Regions from separate parts of the Paraburkholderia dioscoreae genome, predicted to be linked through region 2. Evidence: riboswitches for the same ligand, from Rfam matches in the RefSeq annotation. Region 2 holds a riboswitch; the other holds the start of a gene.
The links. Region 2 has a riboswitch for glycine ahead of PDMSB3_RS28365 (D-amino acid dehydrogenase). Riboswitches for the same ligand answer to the same signal wherever they lie in the genome.
Positions count from the first base shown of each region.

Region 1: it holds a riboswitch for glycine, as region 2 does, so the genes downstream of both, gcvT (glycine cleavage system aminomethyltransferase GcvT) here and PDMSB3_RS28365 (D-amino acid dehydrogenase) in region 2, are expected to answer to the same signal.

Region 1 is NZ_LR699553.1:4,352,300-4,359,365, reverse strand. Features, by position in the region: gene gcvP (aminomethyl-transferring glycine dehydrogenase) at 1-2,759, opposite strand, end outside; gene gcvH (glycine cleavage system protein GcvH) at 2,837-3,217, opposite strand; gene gcvT (glycine cleavage system aminomethyltransferase GcvT) at 3,363-4,481, opposite strand; glycine riboswitch at 4,565-4,728, opposite strand; glycine riboswitch at 4,771-4,855, opposite strand; gene PDMSB3_RS19770 (hypothetical protein) at 5,006-5,356, opposite strand; gene PDMSB3_RS19765 (oxidoreductase) at 5,554-6,603, opposite strand; gene PDMSB3_RS19760 (UvrD-helicase domain-containing protein) at 6,915-7,066, shown strand, end outside.
Region 2 is NZ_LR699554.1:1,814,006-1,821,071, forward strand. Features, by position in the region: gene PDMSB3_RS28340 (lipocalin family protein) at 158-730, shown strand; gene PDMSB3_RS28345 (helix-turn-helix domain-containing protein) at 833-1,405, shown strand; gene PDMSB3_RS28350 (GNAT family N-acetyltransferase) at 1,412-1,939, shown strand; gene PDMSB3_RS28355 (MFS transporter) at 2,203-3,459, shown strand; gene PDMSB3_RS28360 (LysE family translocator) at 3,474-4,106, opposite strand; glycine riboswitch at 4,316-4,409, shown strand; gene PDMSB3_RS28365 (D-amino acid dehydrogenase) at 4,593-5,804, shown strand; gene PDMSB3_RS28370 (BON domain-containing protein) at 5,931-6,191, shown strand; gene PDMSB3_RS28375 (acetate/propionate family kinase) at 6,194-7,066, opposite strand, start outside.

The DNA of each region.
Region 1 (7,066 bases), on a different replicon from region 2:
TGCGGCGCATGCTTGAGCGGATTGTCTTCGCGGTCCGAGCGGCCTTCTTCGACTGCACGGATTTCCTCGCGGATCGCGATCATCGCTTCGATGAAACGGTCGAGCTCTTCTTTCGATTCCGATTCGGTCGGCTCGACCATCAGCGTGCCCGGCACCGGGAAGCTCATGGTCGGCGCATGGAAGCCGTAGTCGGCAAGACGCTTGGCGACGTCGTCCACGGTAATGCCGCTGGTTTCCTTGATTGGACGCAGATCGAGAATGCACTCGTGCGCGACCAGTCCGCCCGGACCCGAATACAGCACCGGATAGTGCGGCGCGAGTTTCTTCGCGACGTAGTTCGCGTTGAGGATCGCGGTTTCGGTCGCAGCGGTGAGGTTTTTCGCGCCCATCATCGCGATATACATCCACGAGATCGGCAGGATCGACGCCGAACCGTACGGTGCGCCGGACACGGCGCCAATGCCGTTCGGCGCGCGTTCATAGCCCGACGAAACCTGATTCGGCAGGAACTGCGCGAGATGCGCGCCGACCGCAACCGGACCGACGCCCGGTCCGCCGCCGCCGTGCGGAATGCAGAACGTCTTGTGCAGATTCAGGTGCGACACGTCGCCGCCGAACTGGCCCGGCGCGGTCAGGCCGACCATCGCGTTCATGTTCGCGCCGTCCACATACACCTGACCGCCGTGCGCGTGCACGATCTCGCAGATTTCGCGCACGTTCTGCTCGAACACACCGTGCGTGGACGGATACGTGATCATGATCGCCGCGAGTTTGTCGGCGTGCTGTTCGGCCTTTTTCTTCAGGTCTTCGATATCGACGTTGCCTTGCGCGTCGCACGCCACCACGACCACCTGCATGCCGGCCATGTGTGCCGACGCCGGGTTCGTGCCGTGCGCCGAAGCGGGAATCAGGCAGACATTGCGATGCGCTTCGCCGCGCGACGCGTGATACGCGTGAATGATCAACAGGCCCGCGTACTCGCCTTGCGAGCCAGCGTTCGGCTGCAGCGACACGGCTGCGTAGCCGGTGGCCGCGACCAGCATCGCTTCGAGCTGATCGATCATTTCGCGATAGCCGACGGTTTGCTCGGCCGGCGCGAACGGATGGATCTGGCCGAATTCAGGCCACGTGACCGGCAGCATTTCCGAGGTCGCGTTCAGCTTCATCGTGCACGAGCCGAGCGGGATCATCGAGCGGTCGAGCGCGAGATCCTTGTCCGACAGGCTGCGCAGATAACGCAGCATTTCCGTTTCCGAATGATGACGATTGAACACGTGGTGCGTGAGATACGCGCTGGTGCGTTCGAGCGCGGCCGGCACCGATGCAATGTTCGACGCGGACAGCTTTTCGTCGAGCGTGTCGACGTGCGGGATGTCTTTGGCGCCCGCGGCTTGCGCGAACACTTCGAGCAGATCGGCCAGGTCGCGGCGCGTGGTGGTTTCGTCGACCGACAGGCCGACTTGCGTGTCGCTCACGCGGCGCAGGTTGATGCGCTTCGCAAGCGCGGCGTCGTGCAGCGCTTGCGTGTGCGTGCCGGATTCGAACGTGAGCGTGTCGAAGAAGGTTTCGTTGGCGAGCGTGTAACCGAGTTGCTTCGCGCCTTCCGCCAGCAACGCGGCGATGCGGTTCACGCGCAGCGCGATCGTCTTCAGGCCGTGCGGGCCGTGATAGACGGCGTACATGCTGGCCATGATCGCGAGCAGCGCTTGCGCGGTACATACGTTCGAGGTGGCCTTCTCGCGGCGGATATGTTGCTCGCGCGTCTGCAGCGCGAGACGCAGCGCGGGGTTGCCTTGCGCGTCGACGGTCACGCCGACGAGGCGGCCCGGCATCTGGCGCTTGAATTCGTCGCGCACGGCGAGGTAAGCCGCATGCGGGCCGCCGAAGCCGACCGGCACGCCGAAGCGCTGCGTATTGCCGACGGCCACGTCCGCGCCCCATTCGCCCGGCGGCGTGAGGACGGTCAGCGCGAGCAGGTCGGCGGCGACCACCACGTGGCCGCCCGCTGCGTGGATGGCTTCGGCCAGGGCGCGGTAGTCGCGCACGTCGCCATTCACGCCCGGGTATTGCAGCAACACGCCGAACGCGTTCGCGTTCGCCGCTTCCGCAGCCGGGCCCACTTTCACTTCGATGCCGACCGGCGTGGCGCGCGTCTTCACCACTTCGATGGTTTGCGGCAGCACGTCGTCGGCCACATAGAACACGTTCGACTTCGGCTTGCCGATGCGTTGCAGCAGCGTCATCGCCTCGGCCGCGGCCGTGGCTTCGTCGAGCAGCGACGCATTCGAGATCGCGAGACCCGTCAGGTCGACGATCATCTGCTGGAAGTTCAGCAGCGCTTCCAGACGGCCTTGCGAAATTTCCGGCTGGTACGGCGTGTACGCGGTGTACCACGCCGGATTTTCCAGCACGTTACGGAGGATCACCGTCGGCGTGTGCGCGTTGTAATAGCCCTGCCCGATGTACGAGCGGAACACCTGGTTCTTGTCCGCGAGTTCGCGCAACACGGCGAGCGCTTCGGCTTCGCTCTTCGGTTGCGCGAAGGGGCCGAGCGGCAGCGGTTCGGTGCGGCGGATCGTCTTCGGAATGACGGCGTCGATCAGCGCGGCGCGCGACGCGAAGCCGAGGGCTTCGAGCATCGCTTGCTGGTCGGCCGAATCCGGGCCGATGTGCCGTTCGGCGAAGGCGTCATGCACTTCGAGCGCGGCGAGCGAGAGAGGAGTGCGGTTCATCAGACGATCCGGGTGTTCGAGCTTCATGGGTGTTCCTGGCGGTGCGGCTGTCTCTGCGCGAGGGACGCGCCGCACCTGACGGTTTGACTTTAACGAATGGTGAATCAGGCGCCGATCGACTTGCTGTATGCGTCGGCGTCGATCAGGCGGTCCAGCGCGGCGTCCGCGGCCGGCTTGATCTTGAAGAGCCAGCTATCGTACGGCGTGCTGTTGACCAAATCAGGCGTATCGGCCACGGCGGTGTTCGCTTCGATGATTTCGCCCGAGACCGGTGCGTAGATATCTGAAGCGGCCTTGACCGATTCGATCACGGCGACGGTGTCGCCCGCGCTCACGGTCTTGCCCAGTTCCTGCACTTCGAAGAAGACGATATCGCCGAGCGCTTCCTGCGCGTGGTCGGTGATGCCGACCGTCAGCGTGCCGTCCGCTTCGGTACGGACCCACTCGTGCGATTCGGTGTATTTCAGATCGGCCGGAATGCTCATCGGATGCTCCTATGCGGTGTGATTCGGTAGTAACTAAAAGGGCCCCCAAACCTGTCGCTTCGCGCCAGGTCCCCCCGAGGGGGAACAAGAAAACTTGGGGCGGCCCGGCGTTTTCTTGTGAAGGTTTGCGCACGCGCCGGTCTGCTTAAACCGCGAGCACTTTGCCGTTGCGCACGAACGGCAGTTTTACCACGCTTGCGGGAACGTTTTTGTCACGAATCTGAACGTGAACGGTGTCGCCCGGCTGCACGCCTTTCGGCACGCGCGCAAAGGCGATCGATTCCTGCATGGTCGGGGAAAAAGTGCCGCTGGTGATTTCGCCTTCGCCCTGCGGCGTGACGACTTTCTGATGAGCACGCAGCACGCCTGCTGCCTTGCCGTTGTCCTTCAGCAGGATCAGGCCGACGAACGCGGCCTGCGAACCGTCCGCTTCCAGCTTGCTCTTGCCCACGAAGTCGCGCGGCGAGGTGAGGTCGACCGTCCAGGCGAGGCCGGCGTCGAGCGGCGAGACATTGTCGTCCATGTCCTGGCCGTACAGGTTCATGCCGGCTTCGAGGCGCAGCGTGTCGCGCGCACCGAGGCCGGCCGGGCGCACACCTTGCGCGCGTAGCGCGTTCCACAGTGCTTCGACGCGATTCGCCGGCACGATGATTTCGAAGCCGTCTTCGCCGGTGTAGCCCGTGCGCGCGACCGTCAATTCGCCGAACGGCGTGTCTGCGATACGGGCGGCGTTGAAGGGCTTCAACGCCTCGGTGGCGGCGCGCGTAGCCGGCACGGTTTGCCAGACTTTTTCGCGAGCGTTCGGGCCTTGCACGGCGACGATCGCGTAGTCGCGGCGCGGCGTGATGGTCAGGCCGAAGCCGCCTTCGGCGTTGAGCCGGCCGAACCAGGCGATGTCCTTGTCGGCGGTGCCGGCGTTGACGACCACGCGGAAGTGATCTTCGCCGAAGTAATAGACGATCAGGTCGTCGATCACGCCGCCGTTCGGGTTCAGCAGGCAGGAGTACAGCGCGCGGCCGGGCGTTTGCAGCTTGGCGACGTTATTGGCCAGCGCATATTCGAAGAAGGCGCGCACGCGCTCGCCGGTGAAATCGACGACGCACATGTGCGAGACGTCGAACATGCCGGCGTCGGTGCGCACGGCGCGGTGTTCGTCGATCTGCGAGCCGTAGTTGACGGGCATGTCCCAGCCACCGAAATCGACCATGCGGGCATTGAGCGCGCGATGGGTGGCGTTGAGCGGGGTGTGTTTGAGTTCGGTCATGGGGCCTCGGGCATCTCGCGAAACAAAAAAGGCCATGCGGCGCTACGCCTCGCGGCCTGACGGCTGCGAGCGATGCGTTGTTGCATGGCCCCTCTGTCCTCGATACCTGAGAGATTGCGTTGCCGTGCGAACGTGAATCCGCCACGGTGAAACGCGCGCCCCTTCGGTGGGCAGCCTGCCAAATCTGCTCGCACGCATACGAAACGCGCGATGCAGACGGCTACTGCCGCTCTCCAGAGTGCGAAAAACCGGTGCCTTGATGCTGCCTCAACACGGGTTTTCCGACGCGGTCGGTCCTTTTGCCTGAGAGTTTGCGGGTGTGCCCCTTCGGCGGCGCGGCCTGCGGTTTTCTGCGGCCAGCACGCTCTCCCGACGCGTGCGGCGAATGTACGCGAGGGCCGGGGGCTTGTCAAATAAAGGCCCGCGAGTGGCATGGCACCTGACGCGGCGCTTTGGCGTTCGTCAAAAAAGCGCGCATTGTGATGCCAGCTCTCTTGGTGCTCCGTAGCCCGAACGCGCGGCGATTATTCGCCGATGGCGTGTGCCGCGTTGTCCAGTTCCTGATTCAGCACGCGCTGTTCGTCGCTGGACAGGCCGCCGCCATGTTGCGCGGCCATGTCGTGCGCTTCCTGACGGATCACGTCGAGGCGATGATGCAGCGCGCCGCCTTGGGGCGGCGGGTAATAGCCCTGATTCACGCGGTTATCGATACGGCGGCCGAGATTCTCGATGCGGCCGTCGACCTGGCGCAGGCGCTGATCCGCGATCTGTTGCGGGCTGGGACGAGGGGCGGGCGCGGGTTGAGGCGTCACCACACAGGCGGCGAGGGAACTGAGCAGGGCGCACGCGGCAAGCGCGCGGATGGAACGGGGCATGAACTCTCCGGAAGTCATTGTGGTTTTGTGTTGTTACTCGGAAAGCAACGGCTGACTGCCGGAGCACGCTGACCGGGAACACGGCCTTATTTGTAACGTTATGTTCCTTTCGGGCCTGTCAGGATTGTGGCCTGTGCGGCGTGGGCGGCGAGTGCGGTTTTAGGTACACAAGCCGTGCCGACGCGCAGGCAAACGGGTCAGCGAACGCGTTCAAACGGCAGCCGGATGCCTTCTTCCGAACTGCGGGCGGCGAGTTCGATAATTGTCATTACATCGACGGCATCCTGCGCGCTGACCGGGAACTTCACGCCGTTCTGGATGGCGTCGGCCACGGCGATATAGAAGCCCGCGTAATTTCCATTACGCGTCGGCAGCTCGCGCTCCACTTCCTGATTGCCTTCCAGCACGCGCAGCACGCCTGCCGCATTGCCGGCGCCGAAGCCTTCGTCGCCGGGTCGCAGGCCGGCCTTCAACTGGTCTTCCTGCGTGTCGAGCCCATATTTCATGTAGCTGCCGCGCGTGCCGTGAATCGTGAATCGCGGCGCGACCAGAGCAGTCAACGCGCTGGCGTGCAACACGACTTCGAACTCGCCATAGCCGAGCTGGATATGCACGTAGTCCGGCGCGCTGGCCTCGTCGCGATGCGTGCGCACCGTGGCCAGCAAGCTCTGCGGCGTGCCGAACAGCGCCAACGCCTGGTCGACCAGATGCGGCCCGAGGTCCAGCAGCAAGCCGCCGCCGCGCGACGCTTCCTCGCGCCAGCGCTGCCGCACCTCCGGCCGGAAACGGTCGAAATGCGATTCGTATTGCGTGACCCGTCCCAATTCCCCGCTCGCGAGCAGATCCCGCACCGTCAGAAAATCGCCGTCCCAGCGACGGTTGTGAAACGGCATGAAGAGCTTGCCGCGGGCGAGCGCGATGTTGGCGAGCGTGCGGGCGTCGGCGGCATTCAGCGTGACCGGTTTGTCGACCACCACGTGCTTGCCCGCTTCCAGCGTGCGGCGCGCCAGTTCGAAATGCGTGTCGTTCGGCGTGGCGATCACGATGCAGTCGATTTCTTCGAGCGCCAGCAGTGCGTCGAGGTCGGCCACCACCTTCGTATGCGGATAGTCGGCGAGCGCGCGCTCGGGCTGGCTCGTGGCGATGGCCGCGACGCTCGCGCGGCCGCAGTGCGCGATTACCGGTGCGTGAAAGGTCGCGCCGGCGAAACCGTAACCCATCAATCCAATCTTCAGCGATGCGGACATGCTTGTCTTCCTGCAAAAACGGCGCGCCGCTTTGCCACCGTGGCGGCGGCGCGCAACACTGCAATTGTGGCATGTCCGGAAGGCGGACCGTCAGGGTCGTCGTGGTGCCGGTGACCGTCATGGGACGCGGCATCGGTTGCGTGCATCCGTGTTAACATCGCTCCGCTCGCGCGTTTGCGCAGCGGGCCAGAACGCCCTCCGCTCCGCGCGGGGCGCCTGTTCCGGCAGCCGGCGCCGCGCAGCATGCCCCCGGCGTTTCGCGCCGCCGCGCCCTCAACCGCCGCTTTAACCGCATCACCCATCCATAGACGATGTCCGCAGGCCTGAACCCCGCTCAAAATGAAGCGGTCCGTTATCTCGACGGTCCATGTCTCGTGCTCGCCGGCGCAGGCAGCGGCAAGACGCGCGTGATCACGCAGAAAATCGCGCACCTGATCGAGGCCAAAGGCTTCGAGCCGCGCCA
Region 2 (7,066 bases):
CGCTGCACAGCCGGGCGACGCGTTCTGGTTTGTGGGCACTATGATAAACGGCCGAGGTCGTGGCGGTGTACGAATCTCCGCTGCGGCATGGCGCACGCGAGGCCATCTGGCACGCGGCGTGCTGCCAGCGGATGTCCTTCACTCATGGAGTCGCTCGATGCCTTTACGCCGCCAGTCGGTCCTGCGCCTGAGCGCCATTTCACTCGTGGTCGGCGCAGTGTGCCTGCTCGGCGCCTGCGCGTTCAGCCCGGCCGGCAAAAGCGGCAACGCGCGTGTGCCCGAGCCGGCGAAACCCGTGGATCTGAGCCGCTATCTCGGTCGATGGTATGAACTGGCGCGCTATGAAAACGGCTTCGAGCGCGATTGCGAAGCCGTCACCGCCGACTATGCCACGCGCGACGACGGCCTGATCGACGTCATCAACAGTTGCCACAAGGGCGCCGTGAACGGGCCGGCGGACGTGGCTAAGGGCCGCGCGAAAGTCGTCGCCGGTTCGGGCACTGCGAAGCTGAAGGTGTCGTTCTTCGGCCCGTTCTTCTTCGGCGACTACTGGGTGCTGGACCACGCGGACGACTATAGCTGGTCGATCGTCGGCGAGCCGAGCGGACGTTATCTGTGGATTCTGACGCGCGAAGCGACACCTGCCGCAAGCGTGAAAGACGCGCTGATCGAGCGGGTTCACGCACTGGGTTACGACACCTCAATGCTGCGCATGACCAGGCACGAGTAAGCTGCGTCCCTTGACTGCGCGAGAACCGATCGGAGCACGCCCACCGGCCGCCCCATTTTTTCCTGATTGACCATTTTCCATATTCGAGATAATTTCCCGAATATGGAAAACCCACTCCCCGACGACAACGCCATCGACCGCCGCATCGCGCAGCGGTTGCGGGCGCTGCGCGCCGAGCGCAACTGGTCGCTCGACGATCTCGCGAGACTCAGCAGCGTCAGCCGCGCGACGCTCTCTCGCCTCGAAAACGCCGCCGTGAGCCCCACGGCGAGCGTGCTCGGCAAGCTCTGCGTGGCGTACGGCCTGCCAATCTCGCGCCTCATGCACATGGTCGAAGAAGACTTCGCGCCGCACGTGCCGCGCGCCGCCCAGCCGCTCTGGACCGACGCCAGCGTCGGCTTCCGGCGGCGCTCCGTGTCGCCGCCCGCGCAGGCGTTGAGCGGCGAAGCGCTGGAATGCGAACTCGATGCCGGCGTGCGCATCACCTACGACGCATCGCCGCGGCCCGGCCTCGAACATCATCTGATCCTGCTCGAAGGGCAACTGCAGATCACCGTCGACGGCCAAAGCCACAACCTGCAACCCGGCGACTGCCTGCGCTATCAGCTGTTCGGCGCAAGCGCTTTCGTGACGCCCGCGCACAGCGGGGCCCGCTACATTCTCTTCATCGTGTGAGCCAGCATGAGCGCGACCACCCTCACCGCTTTCTCCGCCGACGACCTCGTGCGTCAGCTTCCCGAACTCGGCGCACTGCTGCGCGCCTGTGTGCATGACGGCGCCAGCGTCGGCTTTGTGATGCCGTGCGGCATCGACGAATGTGAGGCGTTCTGGCGCGGCAAAGTGCTGGCTTCGTTGCGTGCCGGCAGCCTGGTGCTGCTGGTTGCGCGTCACGGCGAAGCGATTGCGGGCACAGTACAGCTGGATTACGACACGATGCCGAATCAGCAGCATCGCGCCGAAGTGCGCAAACTGCTGGTGCATCCGGCTTTGCGCCGCCAGGGCATTGCGCGTGCGCTGATGACGGAACTCGAACGCCATGCGCATGGCTTGCAGCGCAGACTGCTCACGCTCGACACCCGAACCGGCGACCACGCCGAGCCGCTTTATACCGCACTGGGTTATCGCACGGCGGGCGTGATCCCGGGATACGCGCGTGACACGCATTCCGATGAATTCGACGCGACCACCATTATGTACAAGGCGCTATGAGTGAGGCGTGGATGTGCCGTTGTGCCGTTGTGCCGTTGTACGTCAGGCCGTCTTCGAATACTTGAACATCTATCCGCGTGTCTGCCCGGCCGCGTTGCGTCCGCTTCACCGAGTGACACCGAGTGGCACCGGACGACACTGAATGAGCACGATCGGCCATACTTCGCCCGCCTCCGCAGCCCGATTGGCCGCGCTCAGGCACAATCGTCTTTTCGCCGCGCGTGCGGCCCGACCCTGTGCGTTTCGCTTCCCATCCTGCCTCGATGAGTTCAGCCACTCCCGCCGACGGCGCGCCCCACTGGCAGCGCAATCTCTATGTCTGTCTGTTCGGTTCGTTCACGACCATCGTCGCGATGACCCTGCTGCTGCCGTTCCTGCCGCTCTATGTGCAGCAGCTCGGCGTGCATCCGGCCGCGGCCGCCGTGCAATGGTCGGGCGTCGCGTTCGGCGCGACGTTCCTCGCCGCGGCGCTGGTGTCGCCGCTGTGGGGACGCATGGCCGACCGCTACGGACGCAAGCTGATCCTGATTCGCGCGAGTCTCGGCATGGCCGTCGTGATGTCCCTGCTCGGGCTTGCGCAGAATGTCTGGCAACTGGTGGGACTGCGCTTTCTGGCGGGACTCGTCGGCGGCTATGCGTCGGGCGCGACCGTCATGATCGCCACGCAGACGCCGCGCGGACGCACCGGCTGGGCGCTCGGCACGTTGGCCTCGGGCGTGATGGCGGGCAGTCTCGTCGGCCCGCTGGTAGGCGGCGCGCTGCCGCCGCTGATCGGCATCCGCAATACGTTTTTCATTGCGGGGGCGATGATCTTCTGTGCTTTCATTGCGACCACGCTGCTCGTCAAGGAACAACCGGTGGACCGCACACGCGGCAAATCGCACGAGGAGCGGGCGGCCACCGGCTGGGCCACCGTGCCGGACCTGCGCCCCGTGCTGGCGATGCTGTTCACCTCCGGCTTGCTGATGTTCGCCAACATGTCGATCGAGCCGATCATCACCGTGTACGTCGGCCAACTGGTGCACGACGCGAGGCACGTCACGCTCGTGTCGGGCTTCGTGATGTCGGCCTCCGCGCTCGGCAGCGTGCTGGCGGCTTCGCGCGTGGGCCGTCTCGCCGACCGGATCGGCGCGCCGAAAGTGATCGTGACGTGTCTCAGCGTGTGCGCGGTGCTGCTCGTGCCGCAGGCGTTCGTCACGAGCGGCCTGCAACTGGTGGTGCTGCGCTTTCTGATGGGGCTCGCGCTGGCCGGCCTGTTGCCGTGCATTACGAGCGTGATCCGCCATAACGTGCCCGACCGTTCCGCCGGCTATATCCTCGGCTACGCGACTTCGGCGAATTACGCGGGACAGGTCACAGGGCCGCTCGCGGGCGGCTTTGTCGGGGCGCACTTCGGCATGCAGTCGGTGTTTCTCATCACCAGCGCGTTGATGCTATGCGGGGCGCTGTTCAACGGCTGGGTGTTCAGAGGTTCGGGTTCCGGTTCGGGCTCGGGCTCCGCTTCGGCGCGCGGCGGATAACGCGCCGCAAAAAATCAGCGGCGCGAATCGAGCGCAATGCGCACCGCGAGTCCGGCAAGCACGGTGCCCATCAACCAGCGCTGCACCAGCAGCCACACCGGGCGCCCGGCGAGAAACACGGCAATCGAGCCCGCCATGCTCGCGATCAACGCATTGACGGTCACGCTGATAACGATCTGCACGCAGCCCAGCGCGATCGATTGCGAAAGCACGCTGCCGTGTCCCGGCGAAATGAACTGCGGCAACAGCGACAGGTACATCACCGCGATCTTCGGGTTCGCGAGATTGGTGACGAGCCCCATCATGAAGAGCTTGCGGCGGCTGTCGTGCGGCAGGTCGCGCACCTGGAACGGCGAGCGGCCACCCGGCTTGACCGCTTGCCATGCCAGATACAGCAGATAGAGCGCGCCGCAGAAACGCAATGCGTCGTACGCGTACGGCACAGTCAACAGCAGCGCGGTAATGCCGAATGCGGCGCAGAACATGTAGAACACGTAGCCGAGCGCGACGCCGCCAAGCGAAACGAGACCCGCGCGGCGCCCCTGGCAGAGCGATCGCGAGATCAGATAGATCATGTTCGGCCCGGGCGTGAGCACCATGCCGAGCGAGACCAGACCGAAGGCGAGCAACGTTGTGAGGGCGGGCACGGCATTCTCCTTTGCGAATGAAAGTCGGATAGTGCCGCCAAATATAGCCGATGCGGGCGCTTTCAGCCCCACAGCCGGCTTGAAAGATTCGCATCGGAGTAGAAACCGCATTCATCTTCAGACGTGCCGTTTCAGACCGCTACTCGCACGGTGCATTGCAGGAAACACTTGCGGCGAATTATTTTGACCGGTATTGTCGAGCCGTTCTGCAATGCAGCGCGGGAGAGATCGTCAGATGTTCGTGACGACGCCGACGGAGCAACCGCCCCGGAAACTCTCAGGCAAAAGGACCGCGCAGCAGGAACATCTGGAGAGCGGCGCATCGGCATAGCCTGTGCGCCCACCGAAGGGGATTCCCCGCACACGGCTCGCATCGGGCCGGCCGCTGCGGAGAAGAAACTCTCAGGTACATGGACAGATGGGGCATCAGCGCCGGTTTCGACACGAAATCGACACCGGTGATGCTCAACTACTCTGGACCATGTCATGTCACGAATCGCCATTATCGGCGCCGGCATTACCGGCGTCACGACCGCTCACGCCCTCGCCCAGCGCGGCCACCACGTTACTGTCTTCGAGCGCCATCGCTATGCGGCAATGGAGACCTCGTTCGCCAACGGCGGCCAGTTGTCCGCCAGCAATGCCGAAGTCTGGAACAGCGCCGCCACCGTCATGAAAGGACTGCGCTGGATGCTCACGCGCGACGCCCCGCTGCTGCTCAATCCCGCGCCCACCTGGCACAAATACTCGTGGATGGGCGAATTTCTGCGGCAGATTCCGCACTACCGGGCGAACACGGTCGAAACCGTGCGGCTCGCGATTGCCGCGCGCGAGCATCTGTTTTCGATTGCCGAGACCGAGGGCATCGACTTCGATCTGGAGCGGCGCGGCATTCTGCACATCTACAAGACCCGCAAGGAATTCGACGCTGCGAGCAAGGTGAACGAACTGTTGCGCGAAGGCGGACTCGACCGCAACCCGGTCACGGCGGGCGAGTTGCATGGCATCGAACCCACGCTGCATGGCGATTTCTACGGCGGATTTTTCACGCCGTCCGATTCGACCGGCGATATTCACAAGTTCACGCGCGGTCTCGCTCAGGCGTGCGTGCGGCACGGCGTCGAGTTTCACTACGACGCGGAGATCACGTCGATCGAGCAGCCTGGCGAGGGCCGCTTTTCGCTGGCGGTCAATCTCGAAGGCGAATCGCAGCGGTTTGCGTTCGAGCGGGTCGTCGTGTGCGCCGGCGTGAAGAGCCGAGATTTTGCGGCCATGTTGGGCGACCACGTGAACATCTACCCGGTGAAAGGCTATTCGATCACCGTCTGTCTCGACGACGAGATCAGCCAGCAGCGTGCCCCCTGGGTGAGTCTGCTCGACGATAGCGCGAAGATCGTCACGAGCCGGTTGGGCATGGATCGCTTTCGCGTGGCCGGCACGGCCGAGATCAACGGCTTCAACCGCGATATCCGTTCGGACCGGATTGCGCCGCTAGTGGACTGGACCCGGCGTTATTTCCCCGAGGTGTCGACCTCGCGCGTGGTCCCTTGGGCGGGCTTGCGGCCGATGCTGCCGAGCATGTTGCCCAAGGTAGGCCGAGGAAAGCGGCGTGGCGTGTTCTACAACACCGGGCATGGGCATCTGGGCTGGACGTTGTCGGCCGCGACGGCGCAGGCGCTGGCGGGCGCGATCCGGTAGGCTTGCGGCGGGATTTTTTTGCCGACGGCGGCGGATTGTATTGATCTCACCGCCGTCATCCAATGCGAGCAAAATCCGCCACTTCTGCTAGTGTTCTCCCATCCGTATCACTTCCGTGGAGAACGCATGCCACACGGTCGCGCCGCGAAACACCAGGCGGACAGAGCACGCCTGAGCGATGCACAGATCGCCGCGGAGGCGACGCAGCGTCTCGCCTGGGACGCCGCGGTCCCTGAACACGCCGTAAAGGTTCACGTCTCGCGCGGCCGCATCACGCTACGCGGCGAACTGCAGCGCGATCAGCAACGCACCGCCGCACTCGAAGACGTGACCCGCCTGTTCGGCGTAACCGGCGTTTCGGATCACACCGTCGTCAAGCCCAAATGAAGTCAGGCTGCATCCGTTTGCCGCAACAGCGTGCGGCAATGCCTCGCGATCTGCTTTTCCTCTTCCGTGTGAATCGCCCTCACCTTGCCCGCCGGATCGCCTTCCGTTAGCCCCATGAAAGCGAGCCCGTCGCACACGCGCCGCCGGATCTCCTGGCTGTGTTCGCCGATGCCGCCGGTAAATACCAGCAAATCGATTCCGCCCAGCAGCGCCGCATAGCCGCCGATCGTCTTGCGCACCGCTGTGGCAAATGCATCGCGCGCCAGCGACGCATTTGTATCGCCCGCCGCGGCGCGTTTTTCGAGCGCCTGCATATCGCTCTCGCCATCCGCGTAGCCGGCGAGGCCGCTCTCGCGATTGAGCAGCGTCTCCAACGCGCCCGCATCGAGCTTTTCCACGCGCATCAGATACAGCAGCACACCGGGGTCGAGATCGCCGCTGCGTGTGCCCATCGGCACGCCGCCGGTCGGGGTCAGCCCCATCGACGTATCGACCGATTGGCCGTCGCGTAGCGCGCATACGCTCGACCCGTTGCCGAGGTGCGCGAACACCGCGCGCGCCGGCAAGTCGGCGCCGAGCCGCGTCACCAGCGATTCGTATGAGAGCCCGTGAAAACCGTAGCGCATCACGCCGGCCTCCACATAGCGGCGCGGCAACGCAAGCTGCGCCGCACGCGGCGGCAGCGTGGCATGAAACGCCGTATCGAAGCAGGCAAAATGCGGCGCGTCGGCGAAAATGGTCTCTGCCTCGTCGATCAGCGCAAGCGCGGGGGGAATATGCAGCGGCGCAAAGTGCACGGCGTCCTGCAACTGACGGCGCACCCCGGCGGTAATCCGCTGATGCGCGCGCAGACGCGGTCCGCCGTGCACCACCCG